Regions from separate parts of the Streptomyces sp. NPDC029526 genome, predicted to be linked through region 3. Evidence: riboswitches for the same ligand, from Rfam matches in the RefSeq annotation. Region 3 holds a riboswitch; each other region holds the start of a gene.
What was found. Region 3 has a riboswitch for cobalamin ahead of cobN (cobaltochelatase subunit CobN). Riboswitches for the same ligand answer to the same signal wherever they lie in the genome.
Positions count from the first base shown of each region.

Region 1: another riboswitch for cobalamin. It lies ahead of AB0F01_RS25740 ((2Fe-2S) ferredoxin domain-containing protein); the one in region 3 lies ahead of cobN (cobaltochelatase subunit CobN).
Region 2: another riboswitch for cobalamin. It lies ahead of AB0F01_RS20145 (energy-coupling factor ABC transporter permease); the one in region 3 lies ahead of cobN (cobaltochelatase subunit CobN).
Region 4: another riboswitch for cobalamin. It lies ahead of AB0F01_RS31180 (ABC transporter substrate-binding protein); the one in region 3 lies ahead of cobN (cobaltochelatase subunit CobN).

Region 1 covers NZ_JBEZWE010000016.1:57,547-65,673, forward strand. The annotation lists gene AB0F01_RS25725 (PHB depolymerase family esterase) at 1-1,402, opposite strand, end outside; gene AB0F01_RS25730 (CoA transferase subunit B) at 1,634-2,293, opposite strand; gene AB0F01_RS25735 (CoA transferase subunit A) at 2,295-3,077, opposite strand; gene AB0F01_RS25740 ((2Fe-2S) ferredoxin domain-containing protein) at 3,601-4,020, opposite strand; cobalamin riboswitch at 4,082-4,208, opposite strand; gene AB0F01_RS25745 (potassium/proton antiporter) at 5,185-6,714, shown strand; gene AB0F01_RS25750 (SRPBCC family protein) at 6,904-7,359, shown strand; gene AB0F01_RS25755 (VOC family protein) at 7,471-7,851, opposite strand.
Region 2 covers NZ_JBEZWE010000009.1:44,004-52,130, reverse strand. The annotation lists gene AB0F01_RS20160 (ABC transporter permease) at 1-744, opposite strand, end outside; gene AB0F01_RS20155 (ABC transporter permease) at 750-1,718, opposite strand; gene AB0F01_RS20150 (ABC transporter substrate-binding protein) at 1,739-3,328, opposite strand; cobalamin riboswitch at 3,511-3,695, shown strand; gene AB0F01_RS20145 (energy-coupling factor ABC transporter permease) at 3,725-4,516, shown strand; gene AB0F01_RS20140 (energy-coupling factor ABC transporter substrate-binding protein) at 4,513-4,926, shown strand; gene cbiQ (cobalt ECF transporter T component CbiQ) at 4,933-5,682, shown strand; gene AB0F01_RS20130 (ATP-binding cassette domain-containing protein) at 5,679-6,638, shown strand; gene AB0F01_RS20125 (SGNH/GDSL hydrolase family protein) at 6,784-7,578, opposite strand; gene AB0F01_RS20120 (DNA repair ATPase) at 7,887-8,127, opposite strand, start outside.
Region 3 covers NZ_JBEZWE010000006.1:111,029-119,155, forward strand. The annotation lists gene cobN (cobaltochelatase subunit CobN) at 1-3,351, opposite strand, end outside; cobalamin riboswitch at 3,382-3,535, opposite strand; gene cobG (precorrin-3B synthase) at 3,580-4,977, shown strand; gene AB0F01_RS16665 (precorrin-8X methylmutase) at 4,974-5,645, shown strand; gene AB0F01_RS16670 (precorrin-2 C(20)-methyltransferase) at 5,642-7,156, shown strand; gene AB0F01_RS16675 (cobalt-precorrin-6A reductase) at 7,173-7,970, opposite strand; gene AB0F01_RS16680 (cobalt-precorrin-5B (C(1))-methyltransferase) at 8,013-8,127, shown strand, end outside.
Region 4 covers NZ_JBEZWE010000041.1:1,517-6,652, reverse strand. The annotation lists partial or broken gene AB0F01_RS31190 (metal ABC transporter permease) at 437-1,090, opposite strand; gene AB0F01_RS31185 (ATP-binding cassette domain-containing protein) at 1,087-1,722, opposite strand; cobalamin riboswitch at 2,137-2,330, shown strand; gene AB0F01_RS31180 (ABC transporter substrate-binding protein) at 2,373-3,413, shown strand; gene AB0F01_RS31175 (iron chelate uptake ABC transporter family permease subunit) at 3,446-4,474, shown strand; gene AB0F01_RS31170 (ABC transporter ATP-binding protein) at 4,471-5,136, shown strand, end outside.

The sequences.
Region 1 (8,127 bases), on a different contig from region 3:
CGCGGCCCGCCTGGACGTGGGCGTAGTTGGTGGCCGTCCAGCAGGTCGCCGTCGCTCCGGTGGTCCGCGCGGTGAGGAGGGTGGAGCGGTCTCCCGCCCTGCCGTCGGCGTCGCGGGCGGCGACGGAGTAGGTGTGGGAGGAGCCGGGGGCGAGGCCGGTGTCGGTGTGGGACGGGGTGTCCACCGTGGTGACCGGCGCGCCGTCGCGGTACACGGTGTAGCCGGTTGCGCTGTCGACCGCGTTCCAGGTCAGTCCGATGCTCGTGTCGGTGACGCCGGTCGTCGCCAGGCCGGTCGGGGCGGGCAGCCGCTCGGGGTCGGGGTCCGAGCCGTCCAGCCCGAAGAACCGGGCGATCCAGTGGCTGGAGCAGATCGACTTCTCGAAGTTGACGGTGCCGGTGCTGCCGCACTGCTCCGGCCCCGTGCCCGGATCGACCGGGGTGGCGTGGCCCATGCCCGGGACCCGGTTGACCTCGACGGCCACCGTTCCGTCCGCCGCCACGTACTCGTCGTGCCGCGTGTCGTCGGGGCCGATGACCGAGGTGCGGCTCGGCGTCTGCGGGAGGCCGTGGAGCGCCGTCCACTGGTCGCGGAGTTCCTCCGCGTTGCGCGGGACGACCGTGGTGTCCCGGTCACCGTGCCAGACGGCCACGCGCGGCCAGGGACCGGACCACGAGGGGTGGGCGTCACGCACCTTCTGGGCCCACTGCGCGGGAGTGCGGTCGACGCCGGGGTTCATGCAGGTGTAGGCCCCCATGACGTCGTCGGCGCAGCCGTGGGGCAGGCCCGCGACGACGGCGCCCGCGCGGAAGACGTCCGGATAGGTCGCGAGCATCACCGACGTCATGCCACCACCGGCGGACAGACCGGTGATGTAGGTGCGGTCGGGGTCGGCGCCGTAGGCGGAGACGGCGTGGGAGGCCATCTGCCGGATCGACGCGGCTTCGCCCTGTCCCCGGCGGTTGTCGCCGGGTTCGAAGAAGTTGAAGCACTTGCTGAGGTTGTTGGCACTGGTGGTCTCGGCGAACACCACCAGGAAGCCGTGCCGGTCGGCGATCTCGGGCAGGCCGGAGTTGTCGGCGTACAGCTGGGCGCTCTGGCTGCAGCCGTGCAGGGCGAACACGACCGGTGGGTCGGCCGGCAGGGAGTCGGGCCGGTAGACGTACATGTTCAGTCGGCCCGGGTTGCTGCCGAAGCCGGTGACCTGGGTCAGGCCGACGGCGGCCTGCGCGGTGGGCGCCGGGCCGGCCAGGGAGGCCGCGAGGGCCAGGGCGACGACGGCCACGAGACGGGACAGCAGTCCCCGCCACGTGCGGCGTGCCGCTCTCGGCGCCGGACCGGCGGGCGTCGCGGTGGGGACACGGAACGGCGGGGCGTCCGGGCCCCGGAAGGGTGTGCGCATGGCGGCTCCTCGGTACGGGGGACACCGGGCCGCTCCTGGGCGTGGGTCGGTGAGGAGCGGCCCGGTGTCGGCACCGTAGGGGTCGTTCAACGCGCAACGGTATGGGAGTGAGCCCCACAGCCGGGTGTCGCCGATGCTGACCCGGACGGGTTGTGCGGCCGTATGCCGTCTGCTAGAAGGCCTGTCGGATGGAAGGCCTGTCGGACGATCGTGCCGGGCAGGCCCTCGGAGTCAGACCCCGGCCGGTGTCCCGAGTCCGGCGGGGACGATCAGGTCGGCGCCGGTGGCGGCGCGCACCTCCTCGACCCCGACACCGGGGGCGAGTTCGGCCAGGACGAAGCCGTCCGGGGTGATGTCGACGACCGCCAGGTCGGTGATGACCCGCTGGACGACGCCGGTTCCGGTGAGGGGGAGGTCGCACGCGTCGACCAGCTTGGGGCTGCCATCCTTGGCGGTGTGCTCCATGAGCACGATGACGCGGCGCGCACCGTGCACCAGGTCCATGGCGCCGCCCATGCCCTTGACCATCTTCCCCGGGATCATCCAGTTCGCCAGGTCCCCGCGGGAGGACACCTGCATGGCGCCGAGCACCGCGGCGTCGATGTGTCCGCCGCGGATCATGCCGAAGGACAGCGCGGAGTCGAAGAAGGAGGCCCCCGGCAGGACCGTGACCGTCTCCTTGCCCGCGTTGATCAGGTCGGCGTCGAGTTCGTCCTCATGCGGGTAGGGACCGACGCCGAGGATGCCGTTCTCGGACTGCAGCACCACCTCCACACCGGGCGGCAGGTGGTTCGGGATGAGCGTCGGCAGGCCGATGCCGAGGTTCACGTACGTGCCGTCGGCCAGTTCACGGGCGGCCCGGGCCGCCATCTGCTCGCGGGTGAGCGCCATGTCAGGCACCGCCTTCCTGGCCGCTGCGCACGCAGCGCCGTTCGATCCGCCGGACGGCGGTGGGGTCGTCGGGCGAGACGCGGACCACCCGTTGGACGAAGATCCCCGGCAGGTGCACCGCGTCCGGGTCCAGTTCGCCCGGCTCCACCAGGTGCTCGACCTCGGCGATGGTGACGCGTCCCGCCATCGCGGCCAGCGGGTTGAAGTTACGGGCCGAGGAATGGAACACCAGGTTGCCGTGGCGGTCGGCGACACTCGCCCGCACCAGGGCGAAGTCGGTGGTGATGCCCTCCTCCAACAGGTACTCGCGGCCGTCGAAGACGCGCGTCTCCTTCGCCGGCGACGCGACCGCGACCGCGCCGTCCGGACCGTACCGCCAGGGCAGCCCGCCCTGCCCGACCTGCGTGCCGGCGCCGGCGGGCGTGTAGAACGCCGGGACACCCGCCCCGCCGGCCCGCAGGCGTTCCGCCAGTGTTCCCTGGGGGACCAGCTCCACTTCCAGTTCCCCGCTGAGGTACTGGCGGGCGAACTCCTTGTTCTCGCCCACGTAGGAGCTGGTCATGCGGGCGATCCTCCCGGCCCTCAGCAGCAGGCCGAGCCCCCAGTCGTCCACCCCGCAGTTGTTGGAGACGACCTTGAAGCCGCCCACGTCCCGCTCCAGCAGCGCGGCGAGCAGCGCGCTCGGTATGCCGCACAGTCCGAAGCCGCCCACCGCCAGCGACGCGCCCTGGTGGATGTCGGCCACGGCCTCGTCCGCGCTGTCGACCGCCTTGTCCAGCCCCATACGGTCCCTTTCCGTCAGGGGCGCGGTACGCCCCCCGAACAGCCGGGCGGCATGGGTCCGAAGACCCGCGCGCCGCGGCTCCGTCATCGATGGACGCGACTCTAGGGATGCTCGGAAGCCCACCGGTATGGGCGCCTACGACACCGTCCGCCGGGACGATATGTGGTCGCCTGCCAGGCGCGAAGGCGCTGTATGCCGCCGGGGCGGAGGGCTGGGGGCCGGCTCACCATGGGTGCCGACCCCACATCCGGTGCCGGTGAACCGACTTGGAGTGGTCCGACGACCTACAGGCATCCTGGGGCGGTCGGGGGACCTCCGGCCTCCGGGCGCCCGGTCCCCTTCGCTCGCGAACGGGCGTCCGCTCCTCCCCCGCCGTCCGGTGCGATGCCCCCCGGGCGCGCTCGCGGGCACGTTCCTGACGGGAGCCCGCCACGACGGGAGCCCGCCCTGGCGGCTGCGCGTCACGCGGCAGACCGTCTTGCCGACTGTGCGTCAGGCGGCAGACCGACCTGCCGGCTGTGCGTCACCGTCGACGGGGTGGCCCCGGGGTGCGGCGGCGCGGCGGCGTGAAGGTGTAGAGGTCCAGGATGTCCGGCAGCGGGGCGACCCCGGGGCCGCCGGCACGCACCCAGCCGGCGATGTCCTCGGTCGCGGCCGGGTCGTTGACCAGTCCCAGCCACACCGGGCGGCCTCCGGCGGCCCGTCCTGCGGAGGAGGGCTGTACGACGACGACGTTGGCCTGGTCGCACACGTCCAGGCAGGCGGACACCCGCACGGGGGCCACGGTACGCAGACGCGCGGTCTGGGCCGCGTGGTCCCCGCTCACCTTCACCGTGCCGCAGCAGCAGTCCCGGCACACCACGATCCGGCACGGAACCTCACCGGCCGGGCGCGGAGGCACCTGTTCCTGCCCCGGATCGTCGTCCTCCCTGCGAACGAGCATGCCGAACCACCCCTCCTCCGGGGAGATCCGCCCCGGTTTCCGTGCGAGGAGGCGACGACGTGAGTCTCCTGGCTCTCGGGTCGTAGCTGGTGTCCCCGCCTTCCCACCCGCCGTGGGGCAGTGGCCTGTTGGGGACGCGCTCACCGATCACAGTGGCGGGACCGCGCCGGATTCGCACCGGCTTCCTCGGACCGTCGTCGCCCTGTCACCGGTCATCATCGCACCCGTGTGCCCCGGCCCCCGAGTGCCCCGGTCAGCTCCGGTGGGTGGTGCACGCACCACTGCCCGGTCACCCGCCCGGTCACCCCTGTCGGCTCCTCCGACAGGCCCTGTCACCAGGGACACTGGTCTTCGGCGGCGGTCGCGGGCCGGCATTCCTCCACGTCACGCCGCTGTCGCAGCCGGTTATGCGTGTTCTAGGCTGCTTCGCCCCGGGTGTGATCGTTGTCCCACCGTGCGAGGAGATCAGATGACCGCCACCGCCGACCACGACGACCACCGCGACGGCCACCTCGACGGGCATGACGGCCACGACGGCCACGACTGCTCCGGCTGTCACGACGGCCGCGGCTGCTGCGCCGGCCACCACGGGGGCCGCGACGGACTCGACGGCCGCCGTGGCAGCCGGAGCCACCACGCCGGGCGGTCGACCCGTCACGTGCGGAGCGGCCTGCGCCGACGCGTCGCGGGGAACGTGCGCGTACGTGCGACACCGCGCCAGCGCGGCGGCGCCCCGCCATCGCCCGAGGTGCCCCGCTCGTACGGTGCCCGCCGATCATGTCCCGCCCCTCGGTCCCGCCGCATCCCGCGGTCGGCGTGCACGCCGCTCCCTCCGTACCCGACACGCGCGCTGCGCCCGGCGTGGCCGCCGTGGCCGACAAGCTCGCCGCATCCGCCCTACCCGACATGCCCGCCGCATCCGCCACGTCCGACGTGCCCTCCGCATCCGCCGCCGTTCGGGCCGTCGGCACGGTTCGGTCACCCCGGGCGCTTCAGGCGCTTCGCGCGCTTCGGGTGCTTCGGGCGCTCACCGCTGCGGGCCCGGACCCGGTGGGAGGACCAGGAGGGGTCACGGCCCCCGGGCGCGTGCGGCGAGGTGACGCGGCGCAGATGCCCCCGCCACGCCAACCGTTCCGTCGCGGGTGACTGCGCGAGGACCCCCGGATGACGCTGCCCGAGCTGTACCTCGCCCTCCTGATCGGCGGGGTCGTCCTGCTGGCCAGCATCGCCGCGGCCCACACGGCGCACCGCATCGGCCTGCCCAGCCTGCTGCTCTTCCTCGCGGTCGGCGTGATCGCCGGGGAGGACGGGATCGGCCTGGATTTCGACAACGCCCAGATGGCCCAGGCACTGGGGACCGCGGCCCTGGGACTGATCCTCATCGAGGGCGGTCTGAGCACCCGGTGGGAGGACGTCCGGCGTCAGTTGGCCCCCGCCGGCGTGCTCGCGACCGTCGGGGTGGGCATCTCGGTCGTCGTGACGGCGGCCGGCGCCCACTGGCTGCTCGGCATGGAGTGGCAGTTGGCGCTGCTGCTGGCGGCCATCGTCTCCTCCACCGACGCCGCCGCCGTGTTCGCCGTGCTGCGTTCCCTGCCCCTGCCGCAGAAGCTGACCGGGCTGGTGGAGTCCGAGTCCGGCTTCAACGACGCTCCGACCATCATCCTGGTCCTGGTCTTCTCCACCGTGGGAACCAACCCGTCCAGCCCCGGGCTCCTCGTCCTCAACCTGTTCTACCAGCTCGCCGTCGGCGGGCTGCTCGGCGTGCTGATCGGCCGGCTCGGCGCCGCCGCGTTGCGGCACATCGCCCTGCCCGCCACGGGGCTGTACCCCCTGGCCACGGTCGGCTTCGGGATCATCGCGTTCGCCGCGGCCGGCACGGTCGGCGCCAGCGGCATCATCGCCGCGTACCTGTCCGGCCTGGTGCTGGGCAACGCCCAGCTGCCGCACCGTGCCGCGACCCGTTCCTTCGCCGAGGGCACCGGCTGGCTGGCGCAGATCGGCCTGTTCGTCATGCTCGGCCTGCTGGTCGATCCCAGCGAACTGCCGTCGGCGATCGTCCCGGCGCTCGTCGTCGGTTCGGTGCTGCTGTTCGTCGCCCGCCCGATCTCCGTGGTGCTGTGCCTGCTGCCCTTCCCGATCCCCTGGCGGGAGCAGACGTTCATCTCCTGGGCGGGCCTGCGGGGCGCGGTGCCCATCGTGCTCACCACCTTCCCCATCGTGGCCGGGATCGACGGGGCTCGCGACGTGCTCAACATCGTGTTCCTCCTCGTCATCCTCTTCACCCTCATCCAGGGCCCCACCCTGCCCGCGGTGGCCCGGCGTCTGCGTCTGGTCCGCACGGGCGCGCTGCGCGAGATCCAGGTGGAGACCGCGCCCCTCGACGTCCTGGACGCCGACCTGCTCACCGTCGGCATCCCGGAGGGTTCCCGGCTGCACGGGGTCGCCGTCTTCGAGCTGAGGCTGCCGCCTCCGACCGTCGTCACCCTCATCGTGCGCGACGGCACGACCCTCGTCCCGGACCGGGAGACCGTGCTGCGGGAGGGCGACGAACTGCTGCTCATCACCACCCCGCACACCCGGGACGCCACGGAGCGCCGCCTGCGGGCCATCGGCCGGCGTGGCAAACTCGCCCGCTGGCTCGGCGAGCACGGGTCCCCCGATCCGGAAGACGACGCGCCGACGCGGACCGAATAGCGGCGCACGCCTCTCCCCCGCCCGGGCCGCGCTGCGCCTCGTTCCCTCGCCGCCGCCCGTATGGACGCCCAGGTGTGGGCAGGTCACCGGCGTGCGAACCAGCCTGGGTACGGGCCCCGAAGCGGCCCGGCCGTTCACCGTCGTGCCGGGAGAACGGTCAGCTCGCACCGACCGAGAAGCCTGGTGACCATGGCCCGCAACCGCCGCCTGATCCTCAGTCCGCCGTCCACGGTCTGGGACCTGCTGGCCGACGGTCAGCGGTACCACGAGTGGGTGACCGGGACCCAGCGCATCCTCGGCGTCGACGCGCACTGGCCCCAGGTGGGTGCGCGACTCCGCGTCCGCGTCGGCGCCGGCCCGCTCACCCTGGACGACATCTGCACCGTACGGATCTGCGAACCGCACCGGCGTCTGGAACTGGAAGCACGGGCGGAACCCTTCGGGGCGGCGCGCATCGCGATGCAGCTCGTCCCGTGGGGTGAGAACACCCTGTTCCTGCTGGAGTGGCACCCGCTCCGGGGACCGGGGACGCGCATGCACGGGCTGCCGGTGGACTACGTCGCCTCCGTCCGCAACGGCATGATGCTCACCAAGTTGGCGCGCATCGCGGTCCGTGAGCACCGGGGCGCGCTGCGGAGGCCGTGACGCGCACAGCGACGGCACTGCCCGGCCGCCGGTTATCCTCCACCGGCGGCCGGGCAGCCACAACCAGGCCGTCGCAACCAGGCCGTCACGGCCGAGCAGTCGGCCGCGCGGTCACAGCGGCTTCAGGCGGGCCTTCAGCAGGCAGAACTCGTTGCCCTCGGGGTCGGCCAGGACGTGCCACTGCTCGTCCCCCGTCTGACCGATCTCGGCCGGACGCGCGCCGATCGCCAGCAGGCGCTCCAGCTCCGCGTCCTGGTCACGGTCGGTGGGGTTGACGTCGATGTGGAGACGCAGCTTGCCGGGCTCCGGCTCGTCCCGGCGGCTGAGGATGATCGTGGGCTGAGCGCCGCCGAAGCCCTCACGCGGCCCGATCTCCAGCATCTCGTCGCCCTCACGGTCGAGCACGACGAAGTCCAGGACCTCGCACCAGAACCGTGCCAGCGCCTCGGGATCGCGGCAGCCCAACACCAGTTCACTGATACGACACGCCACGGTCCCACCGCTTTCGTCCGGAGGTGCCGCCGTACGGGCGGCCGGCAAGCGCCATGGCGCTCGTCGCAGGCCACGGCCGCACCGACGCTAGTGGACCACGGACGCCGCCGCGAGCTCTTTTGTCGCCTCCCCCGCCCGCGCGGGAGGACGGCACCGGAAACCCCCCGTTGCTCGTGCCGGACACGGGCGGGCGGCGGGGCCGGGACCGCGCACCGTCCCCGGCCGCCTCCGGCACCTCCGTGGCGCGGGTCCGTTCCGCCCCGGGTCACTCAGCGA
Region 2 (8,127 bases), on a different contig from region 3:
GATGAGGGTGCCGAGGCTGGCGGTGTGCGGGGGCAGGCCGAGGCCGAGGAAGGACAGGGCGCTCTCGTGCCACATGGCGTGCGGGACCATCAGGACGGCGGCGAGTCCGGCCTGGGGCAGGACGCCGGGCAGCAGGTGGCGCAGGGCGACCCGCCACCGGGAGGCGCCGCCGGAGACGGCCGCGTCGATGTAGGGGCGGGAGCGCAGGGACAGCACCTCGGCGCGCACGATGCGGGCCGTGGACAGCCAGTGGGTGAGGGCGACGGAGATCACCACGGGCCAGACGCCGGGCCGGAACATGGCCACGATGAAGATGCCGAGCAGCAGGTGCGGCACGGAGGCGATGGCATCGACGACGCGCATCACCAGCCGGTCGACCCAGCCGCCTAGGGCGCCGGCGGTGGCGCCGACGGCGGTGCCGATGACGGTGGCGGTGAGCGCGGCGACCAGGCCGACGAGCAGGGAGACGCGCAGGCCGTAGACGCAGCGCAGCAGGAGGTCGCGGCCGACGTCGTCGGTGCCGAAGGGGTGGGACCAGCTGGGCGGTAGGAGTTTCGCGGAGAGGTCGACGGCCTGCTGGTCGAGCTGGGCCAGCGGCGGGACGAGCAGTACCGCGAGGACGGTCAGGGCGACCAGCGTGGCGGAGACGCGCAGCCGGAGGGTGTGGGTGGAGCGGCGGGCGGTGCCGCGCCCGCGCGGGGCGGGCCCGGGGAGGGGGGTCTTCTCCAGGGTGGTGTCAGCCATGGGGATCACATCTCATCCAGCTTCACCCTCGGGTCGGTGAGTCCGTACAGCAGGTCGGCGAGCAGGTTTCCGGCGAGGACGGCGGCGGTGGCGAGGGTGGTCAGCGCGGCCAGCAGCGGGAAGTCGACGGCGGTGGCGGCCTCGACGGTGGCGGCGGCGATGCCGGGCCAGCTGAAGACGGTCTCCACCAGCAGGGCGCCGGTGATGAGTTCGGGGACGCGGGAGCCGATCAGGGTGAGGACGGGCAGCAGGCCGGAGCGCAGGGCGTGGCCGAGCAGGACGGTGCGTTCGGCGAGGCCGCGGGCGCGGGCGCCGCGCACGGGGTCCTCGGCGAGGGCGTCGCCGACGCCTTGGCGGACGTAGAGCGTGAACCAGGGCAGCTGGGAGACGGCGAGGACGCCGGCGGGCAGCACGAGGTGGGTGGCGAGCTGTCCGGCGGTGACGTGGTCGCTGCCGGTGTCGGTGAGGCCGCCGGCCGGCAGGACGTCCAGTTTCAGGGCGAACAGCCAGATGGCGAGCAGGGCGATCCAGAAGACCGGGGCGGCCTCCAGGGAGTACGACACGGAGGTGATCGCCCGGTCGACGAGCGAGCCGGGGCGGCGGGCGGCCAGCACGCCGAGCAGGGTGCCGAGCAGGACGGCGACCACGAAGGCGACGGCGCACAACAGCGTCGACCACAGCAGCCGTTCGCCGATGACCTCGGCGACCGGCTGGCGCATCACGGTGGACTGGCCGAGGTCGCCGGTGACGGCGGAGGTCAGCCAGTCCCACCAGCGGGCGGTGAGGGGGCGGTCGACGCCCAGGTTCTCGCGCAGCCGGTCCAGGGTCTCCTGGTCGGCGCCGAGGGCGGCGGTGCCCGCGTACGCCTTCACGGGGTCGAAGGGGGAGGCGGCGGCGAGGGCGAACGCGCCGAAGGTGACGACGAGGAGCACGGGCACGGCGAACAGGGCCCGCCGTGCCACGAGCCGTCCCATCGCCGCCCAGGGCAGGGTGCTCACTTCTTCGGCTTCCAGTCCTCGACGTTCCACCAGGGGCCGCTGGCGAAGCCGTGCTCGTGCGGTTCGGTCTGGGTGGTCAGGCCGTCCCAGTCGTCGTCGAGGACGTAGAGGTGGTCGATGTGGGTGAGGAAGGTGTAGCCGGGGTTCTTCACGAGGGCGCGCTGGAGGTCGTCGTAGGCGGCCTCGCGCTCGGCCTGGACGCGGGTGCGGCGGCCCGCGTCGAGGGCCTTGTCCACGGCCGGGTCGTCGTAGCGGGCCATGTTGTTGAAGCCGTCGCCTGCCAGGGAGGAGTGCAGGAGGGTGTACAGGCCGAAGTCGGGGTCGCCGACGCTGCCGAAGCCGGCGAGGACGGCGTCCCGCTTCATGCGGGGCTCGATGACCTCCCAGGTCCCGCTCTCGACGGTGACGTCGATGCCGGCCTGCTTGGCGTCGGAGGCGTAGGCGAGGGCGTGGTCCTGGCGGACCTTGTCGCCGGAGGGGTAGTAGAGGGTGAACGCGGCGCGGCGGCCGTCCTTGGCGCGGATGCCGTCCTTGCCGGGCTTCCAGCCGGCGTCGTCGAGGATCTTCTTGGCGCGGTCGAGGTCGCGGGGGCGCTCGACGTCCTCGGCGAACCAGGAGTCGTCGACGGGGAGGGGGCCGTAGGCGGGCCGGCCGGCGCCGTCGAGGATCTTGTCGACCATGGCCTTGCGGTCGACGGAGAGGTCCAGGGCCCGGCGGATGGCGGTGTCGCGGGTGACGGGGTGCTCGGTGGGGAGGGTGACCGCGCGGAAGTCGTAGGAGGTGGCCCGGTACGTCCTGCGGTCGTCGTCCTTCTCGAAGGTGGCGGCGAGGTTGGGCGGCAGGGTGGCGCCGTCGAGGTCGCCGGAGCGCAGCCGGGTGGCGCGGACGTCGTCGTCGGCGATGACCGCCATGGTGAGCTTCTTCACCTTGGGGGCGCCGCCCCAGTAGTCCGGGTTGGCCTTGAAGGTAAGCTTCTCGCCCTTGCGCCAGTCGGTGAGGACGTACGGTCCGGTGCCGATCGGCCGGGTGTTGAAGGAGCCGGTGTTGGGGTCCTGCTTTCCGGCCACGTGCTCGGGGACGATGGGCAGCACGGTGCGGGAGGCGAAGGCCGCGTAGGGGTAGTCGAGGGTGAAGACGACCTTGTGGTCGCCGTCGGCCCGGACCTCCTTGATGGCGTCCAGTTCGCTCTTCGCGGTGTTGTTGGTCTTGTCGTCGAGCACCGTGCGGTAGGTGTAGACGACGTCCTCGCTGGTCAGCGGCTCGCCGTCGCTGAACTTCACGTCGTCGCGGAGGGTGAAGGTGTAGGTGCGGCCGTCGTCGGCGACCTCGGGGAGGTCCTTGGCGAGGGCGGGCCGGAGGTTCATCTCCGCGTCGCGGGCCAGCAGCCCGTCGAAGATCTTGGAGTTGCCGTCCTTGCCGTAGCCGAGCAGCGGGTTCAGGGTGTCCGGCTCGGAGGGGACCCCGATCACCACGGCGTCGGCGGCTGCACCGCCGTCCGCACCGCCGCTGCCCGGTGCCGAGCAGGCGGCGACCGTGCCCGCCATCACCGCGGCGACGGCGGCGCTCCGTACGCGTCGGGTCGTCATCGAACCTCACACTCCAGTTGACCGATCATCGTTGTTGCATATTAGTTGCAGCAAGGGGCTACCCGATACCGGCTCCCCCCAGTCCCCGCGCACCCCCTCACTCCGGGGCGCGCGGCGTCCGTGCAGCCCGGGCGCCGTGCGTGCGCCCCCTGTGACCGCTTGTCACCGGACGGGAACGGGCACTACTGTCGCCACGCCTTGGTGACGGGAAATCCGGTGCGACACCGGTGCGGCCCTCGCCACTGTGATCGGGAAGTCCTGCTCCTGCCCCCACGGGCGGCCACTGGGTCCTTCGGGACCCGGGAAGGCGGAGCACGGGCGGTGGTACCCGTCAGCCAGGAGACCGGCCAAGGCGCGTCAACCATCCACGAGGTGCTGGAGAGGGTCTGCTGAGCCATGCACATAGCCGAGGGTTTTCTGCCACCGGCGCACGCGGTCGCCTGGGGTGCCGCGTCGGCGCCGTTCGTCGTCCACGGAGCCCGGTCGCTCGTCCGTGAGGTCAGGAACCATCCCGAGAGCACCCTGCTCCTGGGCGCCTCCGGAGCGTTCACGTTCGTGCTGTCCGCGCTGAAACTGCCGTCGGTGACCGGCAGTTGCTCCCACCCCACGGGGACGGGACTCGGCGCCATCCTGTTCCGGCCGCCGGTCATGGCGGTCCTGGGCACCATCACCCTGCTGTTCCAGGCGCTGCTGCTCGCCCACGGCGGCCTGACCACGCTCGGCGCCAACGTCTTCTCGATGGCGGTCGTCGGACCGTGGGCCGGGTACGGCGTCTACCGGCTGCTGCGCCGCGCGGACGTGCCGCTGATGGGCGCGGTGTTCGCCGCCGCGTTCACCGCCGACCTGTCGACGTACTGCGTGACCAGCGTGCAGCTGGCGCTCGCCTTCCCCGACCCGGGCAGCGGCTTCGCCGGCGCGCTCGGCACGTTCGGCGCCGTCTTCGCCGTCACCCAGATCCCGCTGGCGGTCAGCGAGGGACTGCTCACCGTGCTGGTGATGCGCCTGCTGGTGCGCTCCAGCCGGGGCGAGCTGACCCGGCTCGGCGTGCTGGTGACGCGGGCCGGGCGCGGGACGGCGGACGCCGCGGACCCGTCCCACCCGTCCGGCGCGTCCGGCACTTCGGGCGCTTCTGGCGCTTCTGGTGCTCCCGGCGCCTCCGGTACGACCTCCGGGGCGGTGACCCGATGAGCCGGAACGCCAGGATCAACACGCTGCTGCTGCTCGCCGTCGTCGTGCTCGCGGTGATCCCGCTGGTGTTCGGGCTCGGCGACCACAAGGAGGAGCCCTTCGCCGGTGCGGACGCCGAGGCGGAGACGGCGATCACCGAGATCGCCCCGGACTACGAACCGTGGTTCTCGCCGCTGTACGAACCCCCGTCCGGAGAGGTCGAGTCGGCCCTGTTCGCCCTCCAGGCGGCGATCGGCGCGGGCGTCCTCGCGTACTACTTCGGGTTGCGGCGGGGCCGCCGGCAGGGCGAGGAGCGGGCGTCGGCCTCCACTGCCACAGGGGCGGACGCGGGGGTCACGGCAGCCGGTCCGGGCGCGCGGGCGGACGCGGTCCCCGGCCCCGGGGACGACGCCGGCGAGCGGCGGGTCTGATCCCGGGTGCTCCCGATCGACGCGGCGGCGCACAGCAGTCACTGGCGCCGCCGCCATCCCGTGGACAAGGCGGTACTGGGGCTCGGGCTCACCGTGCTCGCGGTCTCGCTGCCGCCCTGGCCGGGCGCGGCCCTGGTGCTGGTGACCGCCGTCGCCCTGCTGCTGGGCCCGGCCCGGGTGCCCGGCCGCCGGCTGTGGCGCGCCTACCGGGTGCCGCTGGCCTTCTGCGTCACCGGGGCGCTCCCGCTCCTGGTGCAGGTGGGCGGTCCCGGAGGGTTCCTCTCCCCCGCGGCCCACGGCCCGCAGCGGGCCGCGGAGGTGCTGCTGCGGACCTCCGCCGCCTCCCTCGGCGTGCTGCTGTTCGCGTTCACCACCCCGATGTCCGACCTGCTGCCCCGCCTGGTCCGGGCCGGGGTGCCGGCGCCGCTCGTCGACGTGGCGCTGGTGACGTACCGCATGAGCTTCCTGCTGCTCGACGCCGTCCGCCGGGTCCGTGAGGCGCAGGCCGCCCGGCTCGGGCACACCACCCGGGCCGCGACCTGGCGCTCGCTGGGCGGGCTCGGCGCCACCGCCTTCGTGCGCTCCTTCGACCGGGCGGCGCGCCTCCAGGCCGGGCTGGCCGGGCGCGGCTACGACGGCACCCTGCGGGTACTGGTGCCCGAGGTGCGCGTCTCGGTGCCCTTCACGACCGCGAGCCTGGCCCTACTGGCGACCCTCGCGGCCCTGGCACTCGTCCTGGAAGGGCCGTTGTCGTGAGCGAGTGCGAACTGGTGGCCCTGCGGGGCGCGTCCTTCGCCTACGAGGACGGTCCGGCCGTGCTCAGCGGCCTGGACTTCGCGGTCCGCGAGGGGCGTGCGCTGGCCCTGCTGGGGCGCAACGGCAGTGGCAAGACCACCCTGATGCGTCTGCTCAGCGGCGGACTGCGCCCGCACACCGGGGAGTTGACGGTCCATGGGCAGCCGGTGCGGTACGACCGGGCCGGGCTGACGCGGCTGCGGACGGCGGTGCAGCTGGTGGTGCAGGACCCCGACGACCAGTTGTTCGCCGCGTCCGTCGGCCAGGACGTGTCGTTCGGGCCGCTGAACCTCGGGCTGCCCGACGCCGAGGTGCGGCACCGGGTCACCGAGGCGCTGGCCGCGCTGGACATCACCGCCCTGGCCGACCGGCCGACCCACCTGCTCTCCTACGGGCAGCGCAAACGGGCGGCGATCGCGGGGGCGGTGGCCATGCGGCCCCGGGTGCTGATCCTCGACGAGCCCACGGCCGGCCTGGACCCCGACGGGCAGGAACGCCTGCTCACCACGCTCGACGGGCTGCGCGCGGGCGGCACCACGGTGGTGATGGCCACCCACGACGTGGACCTGGCGCTGCGCTGGGCCGACGACGCGGCGCTGCTCACGCCGTCGGGGGTGCGCACCGGCCCGGTCGCCGGCCTGCTGGCCCGTACGGACCTGCTCGCCGCGGCCGGTCTGCGGCTGCCGTGGGGCGTGGCGGCCGGCCATGTCCTGCGGACCCGGGGCCTGCTGGGCGACGCGTCCGCGGGGCCGCGGACGGCGGAGGAGCTTCTCGCCCTCGCCGCCGACGGGGGCGTGGCGGACGAGGAGGCGATCCGTGGGGTGCGCGGGGCGCCGGACACGCCGGATGCGCCAGACGCGCCGAGTGGTCCGGATGCGGCCGGAGGCCGCCGGGGGCCGGGGGCCCCGGGACGGTGAGCCGAGGGCCCGTTCCCCCGGTGGTGCGCGGTGGGGGGAACGGGCCCTCGGAGAAGGGACTTCGGCGGCGGGCCCTCGGCGGCCTTCCGGGGGACGGCCTACGGGCGGGCGCCCGCCGACGGGCGTCCTGCGGACGGCGCGAGGTCTAGAGCGCCGAGCGGAAGGCGGGCAGGTAGCCGCTGGACTGGCCGACGGCCTTCGGGTGGTAGGAGTTGGTGACCGGCAGGGTCACGCTGTGCAGCCAGGCGTCGCCGGAGCAGAGCTCGTGTCCGGTGAACTCGTCGACCACGCTGGAGTAGGTGAACCCGGCGTTGGCGGCCCGCTTGGCGATGACGCCGTTCAGGACGTCGGCCGCGTTGTTGATGGCGCCGCGCTCGGTCTCGGTGAGGCCGGCGATGCAGGTGCCGGACAGCTTGTAGAAGCGGGGGTAGCCGAGGACCACGATGTGCGCCTGCGGGGAGCGGGCGCGGATGCCGTTGTAGAGCGAGTCCAGCTTGCCGGGCAGGGAGTTCTGCATCTGGCCGACGGCGGTGTTGACGCGGCTGACACAGGTGGCCTCGCTCTGCAGCACGCAGGCCTGCATGACGTCCGCGAAGCCGATGTCGTTGCCGCCCGCCGAGACGCTGACGAGGGTGGTGGAGGAGGTCAGCGCACCCAGTTGCCCGCTGGAGACGCTGGAGGTCGTCGCACCCGAACAGGCGACGAAGCGGAAGGAGGCCGGGGAGTTGGCGTTCGCCCACAGCTGCGGGTACGCCTTGGTGCTCCGCTTGCAGTCACCGCTTTCGGAGGTGTAGCTGCCGGCGCCGACGCCGGAGGAGTAGGAGTCGCCGAGGGCGACGTAGTGCTGTCCGGCCGCCGAGGCGGGTTGCGCCAGGCCGAGGACGGTGGCGGCACCCAGCAGGAGGGTCGCCAGAGAAGCCGCGAGGGAACGCACTGACACGTGTATCCACCCTTCACACGCGTTACTTGCACCGGTAGTTGAGGGAGCAAGCACGGTTGTAGCAGGCCGGGATACCGCGCGGTAACCGTCGCGCTGGAAGTCATCCGGAATGCCCCGAATACTGAGGTGCTCACATCAACTACGCGCGTGGATAAACCTCTGACGTGGGGTCTTGTCGTGAAGGTCCGACGGGACTTGGAGCGGTGCGGTTACCCCCGGCGCCGCGCACCGGGGAAACCGCCGGCCGGCCACCGTCCCGCCCCCCGGCCGGGACGGTGGCCGACGTCCCCTCGCTCCCCTCGCCCCGCTCAGCCCACCTCCGCCCGTCCGGCCCCGTTGGGGGGCGCGGTGAACGGGGGCGCCGGCGGCGCGGGGTGCGTCGGCGGGCCGGCGAGGAGGCGGCGCGGGTCGGCAGCCCGGGTGATGGCGGTCTCGACGGCGGCGATCCGCTCCCCCAGCACCGCCAGGGCGGCGATGGCGCGGGTGAGCGCGTCGTCGTCCGGGCCGCCCAGGGTGCTGGTGCGGACGTGGGCGGCCTTCACCTCGGCC
Region 3 (8,127 bases):
CTTGTAGCCGTGGCGGCGCATCGCCTCGATCCACTTGGGGTTGACGACCCGGGCGCGGAAGACCCGGGAGGTCTCCTCGACCAGGGTGCGGGTGCGGACCGTCTCGGGGCGGGTGGAGTCGCCGATGTACGCCTCGGGGGCGGTGCCGCGCAGGGCGCGGACGGTGGCGACCATGCCGCCGTGGTACTGGAAGTAGTCGTCGGAGTCGGCGATGTCGTGTTCGCGGGTGTCGGTGTTCTTGGCGGCGACGGCGATCCGCCGGTACGCGGTCTCCATCTCGCCCCGGGCGGGGCGGCCGTCGAGTTCCCGGCCGTAGGCGTAGCCGCCCCAGACGGTGTAGACCTCCGCGAGGTCGGCGTCGGTGCGCCAGTCGCGGGAGTCGATGAGCTGGAGCAGGCCGGCGCCGTAGGTGCCGGGGCGGGAGCCGAAGATGCGGGTGGTGGCGCGCCGTTCGTCGCCGTGGTCGGCCAGGTCCTGCTGGACGTGGGCGCGGACGTGGTTGACGTGGGCCGGTTCGTCCAGTCCGGCCGCCAGGCGGACCGCGTCGTCGAGCAGGCCGATGGTGTGCGGGAAGGCGTCGCGGAAGAAGCCGGAGATGCGCAGGGTGACGTCGATGCGCGGGCGGCCCAGTTCCTCGTACGGGACGGCTTCGAGGCCGGTGACGCGGCGGGACGCCTCGTCCCAGACGGGGCGGACGCCGAGCAGGGCGAGCGCCTCGGCGACGTCGTCGCCGGCGGTGCGCATGGCGCTGGTGCCCCACAGGGACAGGCCGACGGAGTTGGGCCAGTCGCCGTGGTCGGCGCGGTAGCGCTCGAGGAGGCTGTCGGCGAGGGCCTGGCCGGTCTCCCAGGCGAGCCGGGAGGGGACGGCCTTGGGGTCGACGGAGTAGAAGTTGCGGCCGGTCGGCAGCACGTTGACCAGACCGCGCAGCGGGGAGCCGGAGGGGCCGGCCGGGACGAAGCCGCCGTTCAGGGCGTGCACGGCGTGGTCGAGTTCGGCGGTGGTGGCGGCGAGGCGGGGCACGACCTCGCGGGCGGCGAACTCCAGGATCGCGCGGACCTGTTCACCGCGGTCGGCGGGGACGGCGGCGGGGTCCCAGCCGGCATCCTCCATGGTCTGGACGAGGGCGCGGGCCTCCTCCTCGGCGGCGTCGGCGGTGGTGCGGGTGGCGGCGGACTCGTCGAGGCCGAGGGCTTCACGCAGGCCGGGCAGGGCGGTGGTGCCGCCCCAGATCTGGCGGGCGCGCAGAATGGCCAGTACGAGGTTGACGCGGTCGGCGCCGTCCGGCGGGGTGCCGAGGACGTGCAGTCCGTCGCGGATCTGGGCGTCCTTGACCTCGCACAGCCAGCCGTCGACGTGCAGCAGGAAGTCGTCGAAGCCGTCGTCGTCGGGGCGGTCCTGGAGGCCGAGGTCGTGGTCGAGGCGGGCGGCCTGGATGAGGGTCCAGATCTGGGCGCGGATCGCGGGCAACTTCGCCGGGTCCATGGACGCGATCTGCGCGTACTCGTCGAGGAGTTGTTCCAGGCGGGCGATGTCGCCGTAGGAGTCGGCGCGGGCCATCGGCGGGACGAGGTGGTCGACGAGGGTGGCGTGGACGCGGCGCTTGGCCTGGGTGCCCTCGCCGGGGTCGTTGACCAGGAACGGGTAGATCAGGGGGAGGTCGCCGAGGGCGGCGTCGGGGCCGCAGGCGGCGGACAGGCCGGCGTTCTTGCCGGGCAGCCACTCCAGGTTGCCGTGCTTGCCGAGGTGGATCATCGCGTCGGCGCCGAAGCCGCCGTCGTCGGCGGGGGCGGCGATCCAGCGGTAGGCGGCCAGGTAGTGGTGGGAGGGCGGCAGATCGGGGTCGTGGTAGATGGCGATGGGGTTCTCGCCGAAGCCGCGCGGGGGCTGGATGAGGATCAGCAGGTTGCCGAAGCGGAGGGCGGCCAGGACGATGTCGCCCTCCGGGTTCCGGCTGCGGTCGACGAACATCTCGCCGGGCGGCGGGCCCCAGTGCCGTTCGACGGAGGTGCGCAGGTCCTCGGGGAGGGTGGCGTACCAGCGGCGGTAGTCGGCGGCCGGGATGCGCACCGGGTTGCGGGCGAGCTGCTCCTCGGTGAGCCACTCCTGGTCGTGGCCGCCGGCCTCGATCAGGGCGCGGATCAGTTCGTCGCCGTCGCCGGAGGCCAGGCCGGGCACGTCGGCGCCGTCGCCGAAGTCGTAGCCCTCCTCGCGCAGCCGGCGCAGCAGGGCGACCGCGCTGGCGGGGGTGTCCAGGCCGACGGCGTTGCCGATGCGGGAGTGCTTGGTCGGGTAGGCGGAGAGGACCAGGGCGAGGCGCTTGCGGGCGGCGGGGACGTGCCGCAGGCGGGCGTGGCGGACGGCGATGCCGGCGACGCGGGCGGCCCGTTCGGGGTCGGCGACGTAGGCGGGCAGGCCGTCGGCGTCGATCTCCTTGAAGGAGAACGGCACGGTGATCAGGCGGCCGTCGAACTCGGGCACGGCGATCTGGCTCGCGGCGTCCAGCGGGGAGACGCCCTCGTCGTTGTCCTCCCAGGCGGTGCGGGAGCCGGTCAGGCACAGCGCCTGGAGGATGGGCACGTCCAGGGCGGCGAGGGCGCCCGCGTCCCAGGACTCGTCGTCGCCGCCCGCGGAGGCTTCCGCGGGCCGGGTGCCGCCGGCCGCGAGGACGGTGGTGACGATCGCGTCGGCGGCCCCGAGCGCGTCGATCAGCTCGGGTTCGGGGGCGCGCAGGGAGGCCACGTACAGCGGCAGGGCGCGTCCGCCCGCGTCCTCGACGGCCGAGCACAGCGCCTCGACGAAGGCGGTGTTGCCGCTCATGTGGTGGGCGCGGTAGTAGAGCACGGCCACGACGGGTCCGTTCCCGCCGCGGGAGGTGCGCTCCAGGGGGCCCCAGGTGGGGGCGGGCGCGGGCGGATCGAAGCCGTGGCCGGTGAGCAGGACCGTGTCGGACAGGAACCGGGCCAGCTGTTCCAGGTTGGCGGGGCCGCCGTGGGCGAGGTAGGCGTGCGCCTCGGCGGCGATGCCGACGGGGACCGTGGAGGCGGCCATCAGCTGGGCGTCGGGGGCCTGTTCGCCGGTGAGGACGACGACGGGGCGGCCGTCGGCGAGCAGCAGGTCGAGGCCGTCCTGCCAGGCGCGCAGGCCGCCGAGCAGGCGGACGACGACGAGGGAGACGCCGTCGAGGAGGGCGGGCAGGTCGTCGAGCGGGAGCCGGGAGGGGTTCGCGAACCGGTAGGCCACGGGGCCGTCGGCGGCGCGGGCGCTGAGCAGGTCGGTGTCGGAGGTCGACAGGAGCAGGATGCGGGGCTGCTCGGCGTGCTGGGGGTGGTCCCCGGACGAGAACGGCATGCGTCGTCTGGCCTTCCTCGGGGTCCGCGCCCCGGGCGGTGTAGACGGCGGGAGTTCCTGGCTCACCCGGCCTCAGTGGCCGGATTCACAGTGGCGGGACCGCGCCGGATTCTCACCGGGCTTCCTCCCCTGTCGCCGTCATGGCGGTGGCGGATCGGGTGATCCGCTGAGGAGCATAGTAGGTGCCCGGCGAGGACGGGAGGGCGTGCACCCGGTGTGATGGTGGGTATGCTCGCCGCCATGTCCACGGCACCCCACCCCTCGTCGTCCCAGGCCACAGCGGTCTCCCGGGACGCCGGCGACGCCTGCCCGGGTGCCCTGCGGCTGCACGAGGCGGACGACGGGGCGCTGGCCCGGGTGCGGATTCCGGGCGGTGTGCTCACCGTGGAGCAGGCCGTGGTGCTCGGGGACGCGGCCCGGCTCCTCGGTGACGGGGAGCTGCATCTGACCTCCCGGGGCAACGTCCAACTGCGGGGGCTGCGGGCCGCGTGCGGCGCGGAGCTCGCCGAACTGCTGGGCGCGGCCGGGTTGTTGCCGTCGCCGGCGCACGAACGGGTGCGCAACGTCGTCGCCTCCCCGCTGTCCGGCCTGGACGGGCGGGGCGCGCGGGACGTGCGGCGGTGGCTGACGGACCTGGACGCGGCGTTGTGCGCGAGCGCGGCGGCGGTGGCCCTGTCGGGTCGCTTCCTGTTCGCGCTGGACGACGGGCGCGGGGATGTCGCCGGGCTCGGCGCCGACGTGACCGTGCGGGCGACGCACGGCGAGGGCGCGCTGCTCTCGCTGGGCTCGGCACCGGAGGCCCTGCGGGTCTCCGGCGAGGACGCGCCCCGGGCCGCCGTGCTGGCGGCGGAGGTGTTCCTGGACGTGGCGCGCGCCCGCGGCGCGCGGGTCTGGCGGATCCACGAACTGGACGTGCCGGACGACGAGTTGACGGGCGCGGTGGCACGCGGGCTGACGCGGGCGGGCATCGGGTGCGCCCGCGTGGCCCGGGACACGGCCGAGGACCGGGACACCACCGAGAACCGGGACACCACCGAGAACCGGGACACCACCGAGGGCCGGGACACCACCGAGCTGCGGGACACCGTCGAAGCGGCCGGCCCGGCCCCCGGGCGGGCCGGTGCCGCGCTGTGCGCGCACGCACCGTTCGGCCGGCTCACCGCCGCCCAGTGGCGGGAGGTGATGCGGGCCGCCGCCGCGTTCCCGACGCGTGAGCTGCGGCTCACGCCGTGGCGCGGCCTCGTCGTCCCCGCGCCGGACGCCGGCCCCGGCCGGGCGGCCGACGTCCTCGCCCGGCTCGCCGCCATCGGGCTGGTCACCGACGCCACGTCGCCCTGGCCGCGGGTCGGCGCCTGCACCGGCCGCCCGGGCTGCGCCAAGTCCCGTGCGGACGTGCGCGCGGACGCCGGCCGGGCCCTCACCGCGGCCGGCCGGGCCCCGCTGCCGGTGTACTGGTCCGGGTGCGAGCGGCGCTGCGGTCACCCCCGCGGCGACCGGGTCGACGTGGTCGCCGAGCCCGGCGGCGGCTACCGCCTCACCACCGCCGTCCGGGGACAGGACCCGCGCGGCACGTCCCTGGACGACCCCTCCGGATTCGCCGCCGCCCTGGCGGCGATCCTTCCATGAGCCGTACGACGACCGAGAGCAGCGAGAACGACACCGTGACCACGTACGCCTACGAGAAGGACGGCGCGGCCATCTACCGCGAGTCCTTCGCCACCATTCGCGCGGAGGCCGACCTCGCGGCCCTGCCCGCCGACGTCAGCCAGGTCGCGGTCCGGATGATCCATGCCTGCGGCATGGTCGACCTCGTCCGCGACCTCTCCTTCAGCCCGGACGTGGTGGCCCGCGCCCGCGAGGCGCTGCGCGCCGGGGCGCCCGTCCTCTGCGACGTGCAGATGGTCGCCAGCGGGGTCACCCGCAAGCGGCTGCCCGCCGGCAACGACGTGCTGTGCACGCTGTCCGACCCGAACGTGCCGGAGCTGGCGGCGCGGCTGGGCACCACGCGCAGCGCCGCCGCCCTGGAGCTGTGGCGGGACCGGCTGGAGGGTGCGGTGGTGGCCGTCGGCAACGCGCCCACCGCGCTGTTCCGGCTGCTGGAGATGATCGACGAAGGCGCCCCGCGGCCCGCCGCCGTCATCGGCGTGCCCGTCGGCTTCGTCGGCGCGGCCGAGTCCAAGGACGCCCTGGCCGCCCACCCGTCCGGACTGGAGCACCTGGTGGTGCGCGGCCGGCGCGGGGGCAGCGCCATCGCGGCGGCGGCCCTCAACGCGATCGCGAGCGAGGAAGAGTGAGCGGCAAGCTGTACGGGGTCGGTCTGGGCCCCGGTGACCCGTCCCTGATGACCCTGCGGGCCGTCGAGGTGATCGCGTCGGCGGACGTGATCGCCTACCACAGTGCCCGGCACGGCCGGTCCATCGCCCGTTCGATCGCGGCCCGCCACCTGCGCCCGGACCACGTCGAGGAGCGCCTGGTCTACCCGTTGACCACGGAGACCACCGACCATCCGGGCGGCTACCAGGGCGCCATGGACGACTTCTACGCCGAGGCGTCGGCCCGGCTCGCCGCCCACCTGGACGCGGGCCGCACGGTCGCCGTCCTCGCGGAGGGCGACCCGCTGTTCTACGGCTCCTACATGCACATGCACAAGCGGCTCGCGGACCGCTACGACACCGAGGTGATCCCCGGTGTCACCTCGGTGTCCGCCGCCTCGGCCCGCCTGGGCACGCCCCTCGCCGAGGGCGAGGAGGTGCTCACGGTCCTGCCGGGCACGCTGCCCGAGGAGGAGCTGACGGCACGGCTGGCCGCGACCGACGTGGCCGTGGTGATGAAGCTGGGCCGCACCTTCCCCAAGGTCCGGCGGGCGCTGGAGCGTTCGGGACGACTGGGGGACGCGCGGTACGTCGAGCGGGCCACCATGGAGGGCGAGCGGCTCGCACCGCTCGTCGACGTGGACGCCGGGTCGGTGCCGTACTTCTCGGTGGCCGTGCTGCCCAGCCGGGCCGACACGGAACGCCCCGAGGACCGGCCCGGTGAGGTCGGCGAGGTGGTCGTGGTGGGGACCGGCCCGGCCGGCCCCTCGTGGCTGACGCCCGAGACGCGCGGCGCGCTCGCCGCCGCCGACGACCTCGTCGGCTACACCACCTACCTGGACCGGGTGCCGGCCCGTCCCGGCCAGCGCCGGCACGGCTCGGACAACCGGGTGGAGGCCGAACGCGCCGAGTTCGCCCTCCAACTCGCCCGGCGGGGACGCCGGGTGGCCGTGGTGTCCGGCGGCGACCCCGGGGTGTTCGCCATGGCGACGGCGGTCCTGGAAGTGGCGTCCGCCGAGGAGTACGCGGACGTCCCCGTACGGGTGCTGCCCGGGGTGACCGCCGCCAACGCCGCCGCCGCCCGCGCGGGCGCCCCCCTCGGTCACGACTACGCCTCGATCTCCCTGTCCGACCGGCTCAAGCCGTGGGAGGTCATCGCGGAACGGCTGAGCGCCGCCGCGTCGGCGGACCTGGTGCTGGCGCTGTACAACCCCGGGTCGCGCAGCCGCACCTGGCAGGTGGGCAAGGCCCGGGAGCTGCTCCTGGAGCACCGGGCTCCGGACACACCGGTCGTGGTCGCCCGGGACGTGGGCGGGCCCGGCGAGCGGGTCCGGATCGTCCGGCTGGCGGACCTGGACCCGGCCGAGGTCGACATGCGGACGATCCTGCTGGTGGGTTCCTCCCAGACGCGGGTCGTGCAGCGCGGGGACGGCGGTGGCGACGGGGACGGCACGGACGTCGTCTGGACGCCCCGCAGTTACCCGGAGGCGTGAGCCCCGCGCCGTCCGGTCAGGCCCCGCCCCCGGCGGGCGGGGCCCCCTCCGCCTGCCCGGCCCGCCGGGCGGCGCCTGCCCCACCGACCCACCGGGCCGCCTCCTCCGGGGTGGTCACCACCGGCACCCCGTCGGGCACCGGTGGCCGGCGGACCACCACGACCGGCAGTCCCGCCTCGCGGGCGGCCGTCAGTTTCGGCGCGGTGGCCGCTCCCCCGCTGTCCTTGGTGACCACCACGTCGATCCGGTGCCGCCGCAGCACCGTCCGTTCCCCCTCCAGGGTGAACGGGCCGCGGTCCAGCAGCGTCTCCATGCGCGCCGGGTGCGGGGCGGCGGGCGGGTCGACGGAGCGGACCAGGAACCACAGCTCGTCCAGGTCCGCGAAGGCGGCCAGGCCCATGCGCCCGGTGGTCAGGAACACCCTTCGGCCGAGCGCGGGCAGCAGGCGGGCCGCCTCCTCCAGGGAGGCCGCGTCGTGCCAGGTGTCGCCCTCGACGGGGGTCCAGCCGGGCCGTCGCAGGGCGAGCAGAGGAACATGGGCGGTGGCGGCGGCCCGCGCCGCGTTGAAGCTGATGGTGCCGGCGAAGGGATGGGTGGCGTCGATGAGGAGGTCCACCGCGTGCTCCCGCAGCCAGGCGGCGAGCCCGTCGGCTCCGCCGAAGCCGCCGATGCGCACCTCGCCCGGCGGCAGCCGCGGGGCCGCGACCCGTCCGGCCAGCGAGTTCGTCACCCTGGGGCCGGGCGACGGTGACCGCGCCAGCAGTTCGGCGAGGCGCCGGGCCTCGGTGGTGCCGCCCAGGATCAGCAGGTGCACGGCAGGTTCGTCCCTTCTCGGTTCCCGTCGGGAGTACGCGTCATGAGCAGCGAGGCCAGGGGCGGTCGCAGCGCCCAACTCAAGCACACCGGTCTGCGGCCGGGCTGGACCACCGGTGCCTGCGCCACCGCCGCGACGACGGCCGCGTACACCGCGC
Region 4 (5,136 bases), on a different contig from region 3:
TACCTCTGACCTGCGTAAATGCCCAAATACTAGATCTTGGACTTGAACATGGTGCGCAGCACTTTAGACTCCTAGAAGACGGCTCCCTGCCAGCTTTCTGCAGGTCAAGGGCGTCGTTCACTGTACATCGGCATGCCTTCGGCTCGAAGACCTCCAGGAAAATCGTGCGTTGCTGTGACCAGACTTCCCGCCTGCGCATTTCAGCGCCAGCCAGGCTGCCGCGAAGCCACCGACCAGGCGCACGCGCGAGAAATCGTACGGAACTGATGCTGAGTGGATGCTGACTTACCTGACGTCTCATCAAGCATGTCGAGAGTCGACGGCATTGGGCCGGCTCGGGGGTAATTCGATGCCGGCTCGCAGGCGAGTGCGAGAGCGGGACGGGAGAGCCGACCAGCACGCTCCTTTACCACCCTTTCCCCTCTTCGCCATGAGCAAGGCGCGGCAGGGAGCGGGCCGGAAGAAGCGTCAGCGCGTCGACGAGGAGGGCGCCGGTGAGTTTGATGGCCCCGGCGACGGACACCGCGACCAGGACCAGCAGCACGAGGGTGAGCCGGTCGACCCGCACGCCCGAGGACAGGGCGAGTTCACGGTCGTAGAGGAGGAGCGCGATGTCTCTGCGACGCCACCAGAAAAGAGCCGGTACGACGACGGCCAGCACGACGAGCAGCCACAGGTCGGCGGTACCGACCGAGAGGATGGACCCCCAGAGCAGGGAGAAGGCGCCCGCCGCGTTGACGCCGGAGACGGCCAGCACGAGCAGGGCGGCAGCGATCGCCAGACTCATCAGCAGACCCATGGCACCTGACAGACCGTCCGGGGTACGGGCCAGCGGAGCGACTCCGGCGCCGGCGAGCGCGCAGGCCACCAGCGCACACAGCATGGGATCGAGCCCGGTCAGCAGAGCAACGGCGATGCCCAGGAGTGCGACATGCATCATCGCGAACCGCACCGGCATGATGTCGAGGCCGACGATGACGACACCGATCACCGGCAGTCCGACCGCGGCCACCAGCAGGGCGACACCCGCCCGTTGAACGGGCACGAGCTGCAGGAGCTGACCGACGTCGGCCGCGGCCAGGACGCTCACCGGACCTCCCGCAGACGTCCCGCGGCCATCTCCAGCACCCGGTCGCAGCGCTCGGCCAGAGCCCGGTCGTGGGTGACGACCACGACGGTCACCGGCAAGGAGAGCAGGACGTCGGCCGCCTCCTCCTGACCGGAGAAGTCGAGGGCGGCGGTGGGCTCGTCGGCGAGCAGGACGCCCGCCCCGGCCGCCACACAGCCGACCGCCCGCGCCAGGTACATACGCTGAAGCTGACCACCGGACAGAGTGTGCAACGGCCGGTCGGCGAGATGCCCGACCCCGAGCTTGTCGGCCGCCTCCGCCGCCTCGGCACGCGCACCGCCGCTGGCCAGCAACTCGCTTGCCAGCAAGGGAAAACGTCCGGTCGCCGGCTTCTGCGGGATCCACGCGCACGCCCGTCGCCGCCACGCCCACTCGGCAGCACTCCCGGTGTCCCGGCCACCCACCAGGATCCGGCCCGCGACATGCCGGTGCAGCCCCAGAACAGCACGCAGCAACGTGGTCTTGCCCGACCCGTTGGTACCGGTCAGCGCCACCCGTTGCCCGCGCACGACGTCGGGATCGACGTCGCGCACGGCCTCGACCCGGCCGTGCCGGCACACGACGCCCGACATCCGGACATCCAGCCCTTCCATGCCACCTCCCTGCCTCCTCACAGCAGTCGGACGGGAGAGGCGGACGGTTCCCGGGCGGGGCGAAGGATCCGCGACGGCAGCGGACTTGGCTTCCCGGACGGGCCGCGGCGCGTTCGGCCCGCGATGGCGGGGCTCGGGAATTGCGGCGCCATGGGCGCCGGACGGTGCTGGTCGAGAAGACGATCACGAGCAGGACGTCATACAACCGCTGCGGTCGGGGGTTCGGCAGACCTGGCCCGCGCCGCAGTGGCCTTTGTCCCCTTCGGCCGACGCCTGGGGACTCGCATGGCCGAACCAGCGCCGGAGAAGCCACTGGGAGCGGCGGCCACCTGGAGGGGGCGCGCCTCGGCCCGGCGGGCACCGCCGACGGGCAGGTCGGACCACATGGGTAAGGCTGTGGTAACTTCCGGACGCCAGTCGAACTCGTGGGCGTGTCCGTACACGTGCACGGGTCAGGGAATCCGGTGAGAGTCCGGAACTGACGCGCAGCGGTGAGGGTGACGGGCGGGGCAGCAGAGCCACTGGACGACGGTCACGGCCGGGTCCGGGAAGGCGTCCCGCCGGGGTGATCCCGAGTCCGAAGACCTGCTGGCGACCGATCGTCCGCACGGACCCCGCGTATGGGTCCCGACGCCTAGGAAGCCGCAACCGTGCACTTGTCACGTCCCGCCTGTTGTTCCGTCCTGCTCCTGACCGGGGCACTGCTGCTCACCGCGTGCGGTTCCGGCTCCGACTCCGGCTCGTCCCCGAAGTCCGGCGGCTCGGATGCAGGAGCCGTCACGTTCGACAACTGTGGGCAGAAGGTGACGGTCGAGGCTCCGCCGAAGAGAGCCGTGTCCCTGAACCAGGGCACCACCGAGATCCTGCTCTCCCTCGGCCTCGCCGACCGCGTGGTGGGAACCGCCACCTGGACCGACCCGGTCATGAAGGGACTGGAGAAGGCCAACGCCAAGGTGCCCCGGCTCGCCGACAACCAGCCGTCGTTCGAACGAGTCCTGGACACCGAACCGGACTTCGTCGCCTCCTCCTTCACCTCCACCCTGAGCAAGGGCGGGGTGGCCTCCCGCGAGAAGTTCGAGGAGCTCGGCGTACCGACGTACCTGTCACCCGCCGACTGCGAGGGCAAGGACAACAGCGGCGACGGCGACGGCTCACGGACCAAGCCCCTGACCATGGAGACGGTCTACCGCGAAGTACGGGAACTGGCCCGGGTCTTCGGCGTGGACGAGCGGGGCGAGAAGCTCGTCGCCCGGCTGAAGAGCCGGGTGACGAAGGCCACGGCGGGGATCCGCGCCGAGGACACCACCGTCCTGTACTGGTTCGCGAACCAGGAGTCCCCCTACATGGCGGGCTGCTGCGGCGCGCCCGGCATCATCACCCACGCGCTCGGCGCGCAGAACGTCTTCGACGACAGCACGCAGGAGTGGCCCCAGATCAACTGGGAGACCGTCGCCGACCGCGATCCCGACGTGCTCGTCATCGGCGACCTCACGCGCAAGTCGCAGACCGCCGAGTCGGCCGCGAAGAAGATCGCGTTCCTGCAGTCGAACCCGGCGACGAAGAACATGAAGGCGGTGAAGGAGAAGCGGTACGTCCTGCTCAGCGGGCAGGCCATGAACCCGACGATCCGTACCGTCGAGGGCGTGGAGAAGGTCGCCGCGGCGCTGCGCGAGTACGGGCTCGCCGGATGAGAACCGCCCTGCGGTCCTCCCCGGTCCGCCCCATGCGGGGTGCCGTCCGGTTGGTGCGCGTCGTCGCCGGCCTGGGCGCCGGGCTGGCGGTGCTCACCGCGTCCGTCGCCGTGGCCATCACCATCGGTCCGGCGGACATCGCGGTGGGCGACGTGTGGTCGGTGATCGCCTCCCACCTGGGCTGGGGTTCGACGGATCTCACGCCGATCCGCGAGGGCATCGTGTGGAACCTGCGGCTGCCTCGCACCCTGCTCGCCGCGGTGTGCGGGGCCGGACTCGCCGTGTGCGGCGCGGTGATGCAGTCCCTGCTGCGCAACCCCCTCGCCGATCCCTTCGTCCTGGGCGTCTCCTCCGGTGCGTCGACCGGCGCCGTCGCCGTGATCGTCCTCGGCGCCGGCGGCGGCGTCCTGACCGTCTCCGGCGGCGCCTTCGTGGGCGCCCTGAGCTCGTTCGCTCTGGTGCTGCTCCTCAGCCACACCCTCGGCGGGACGACCGACCGGGTGGTCCTGTCCGGGGTGGCCGCGATGCAGTTGTTCTCCGCCCTGACCTCGTTCGTCGTGACGACGGCGGCCGACGCGGAGACCACCCGGGGCGTGCTGTTCTGGATGCTCGGCTCGCTCAGCGGGGCCGGCTGGACCGAAGTGGGGCTCTGCGCGGCCGTCCTGGCGCTCGCCCTCGTGCTGTGCCTCGGCTACGCACGCACCCTGGACGCCTTCGCCTTCGGCCAGAACGCCGCGGCCACGCTCGGGGTGTCCGTCGCCCGGACCCGGTTGGTGCTGCTGTGCGTGACCGCGCTGCTGACCGCCGCGCTGGTCAGCTCGGCGGGGGCGATCGGCTTCGTCGGCCTGGTCCTGCCGCACGCCGCCCGCGCCCTCGTCGGCCCGGGGCACGCCAGGCTGCTGCCGGTCACCGCGCTCGCCGGGGCGGTGTTCCTGGTCTGGGCCGACACCCTGGCCCGTACCGTCCTCGACCCCCAGGAGGTGCCGGTGGGCGTGGTCACCTCACTCGTCGGTGTTCCGGCGTTCGTCCTGGTCCTGTACCGCACGAGGAGGATGCGATGACGACCGGCACCGAGCGGCGGGACGACGGTACCCGGCCGCCCGGCCGTGGACAGGCACCCGCCGGGCCGCACACCCTCGCTGCCGACCGCGTGAGCCGCACCCTCGACGGGCGGCTGATCGTCGACGGTGTGAGCCTCACCCCCCGGCCCGGCTCCGTGACCGGGGTGCTCGGCCCCAACGGCTCCGGCAAGTCGACGCTGCTGCGGCTGCTGTCCGGCGTCCTCGCCCCCGCCTCCGGCATCGTCACCCTCGACGGGCGTCCCCTCGGCGCCTGGGGCCGCCGCGCCGTCGCCAGGCGCGTTGCCGTCGTCGAGCAGCACTCCGACACCCTCGTCGAGCTGACCGTTCTCGACGTCGTACGCCTCGGCCGCATCCCGCACCGACGCGCTTGGACCCCCGCCACCGCGGCCGACGAGGAAGCCGTGCGCAGCGCCCTTGAGCGCACCGGCCTCACCGGCCGCGCGGACCAGCCCTGGCACACGCTCTCCGGCGGCGAGCGCCAGCGCGTGCAGATCGCCCGCGCCCTGGCCCAGGAACCGCGCGAGTTGCTCCTGGACGAACCCACCAACCACCTCGACATCCAGCACCAGCTCGACTTGTTGAAGCTGATCGTCGAACTCCCCGTCACCAGCGTCGTCGCCCTGCACGACCTGAACCTGGCG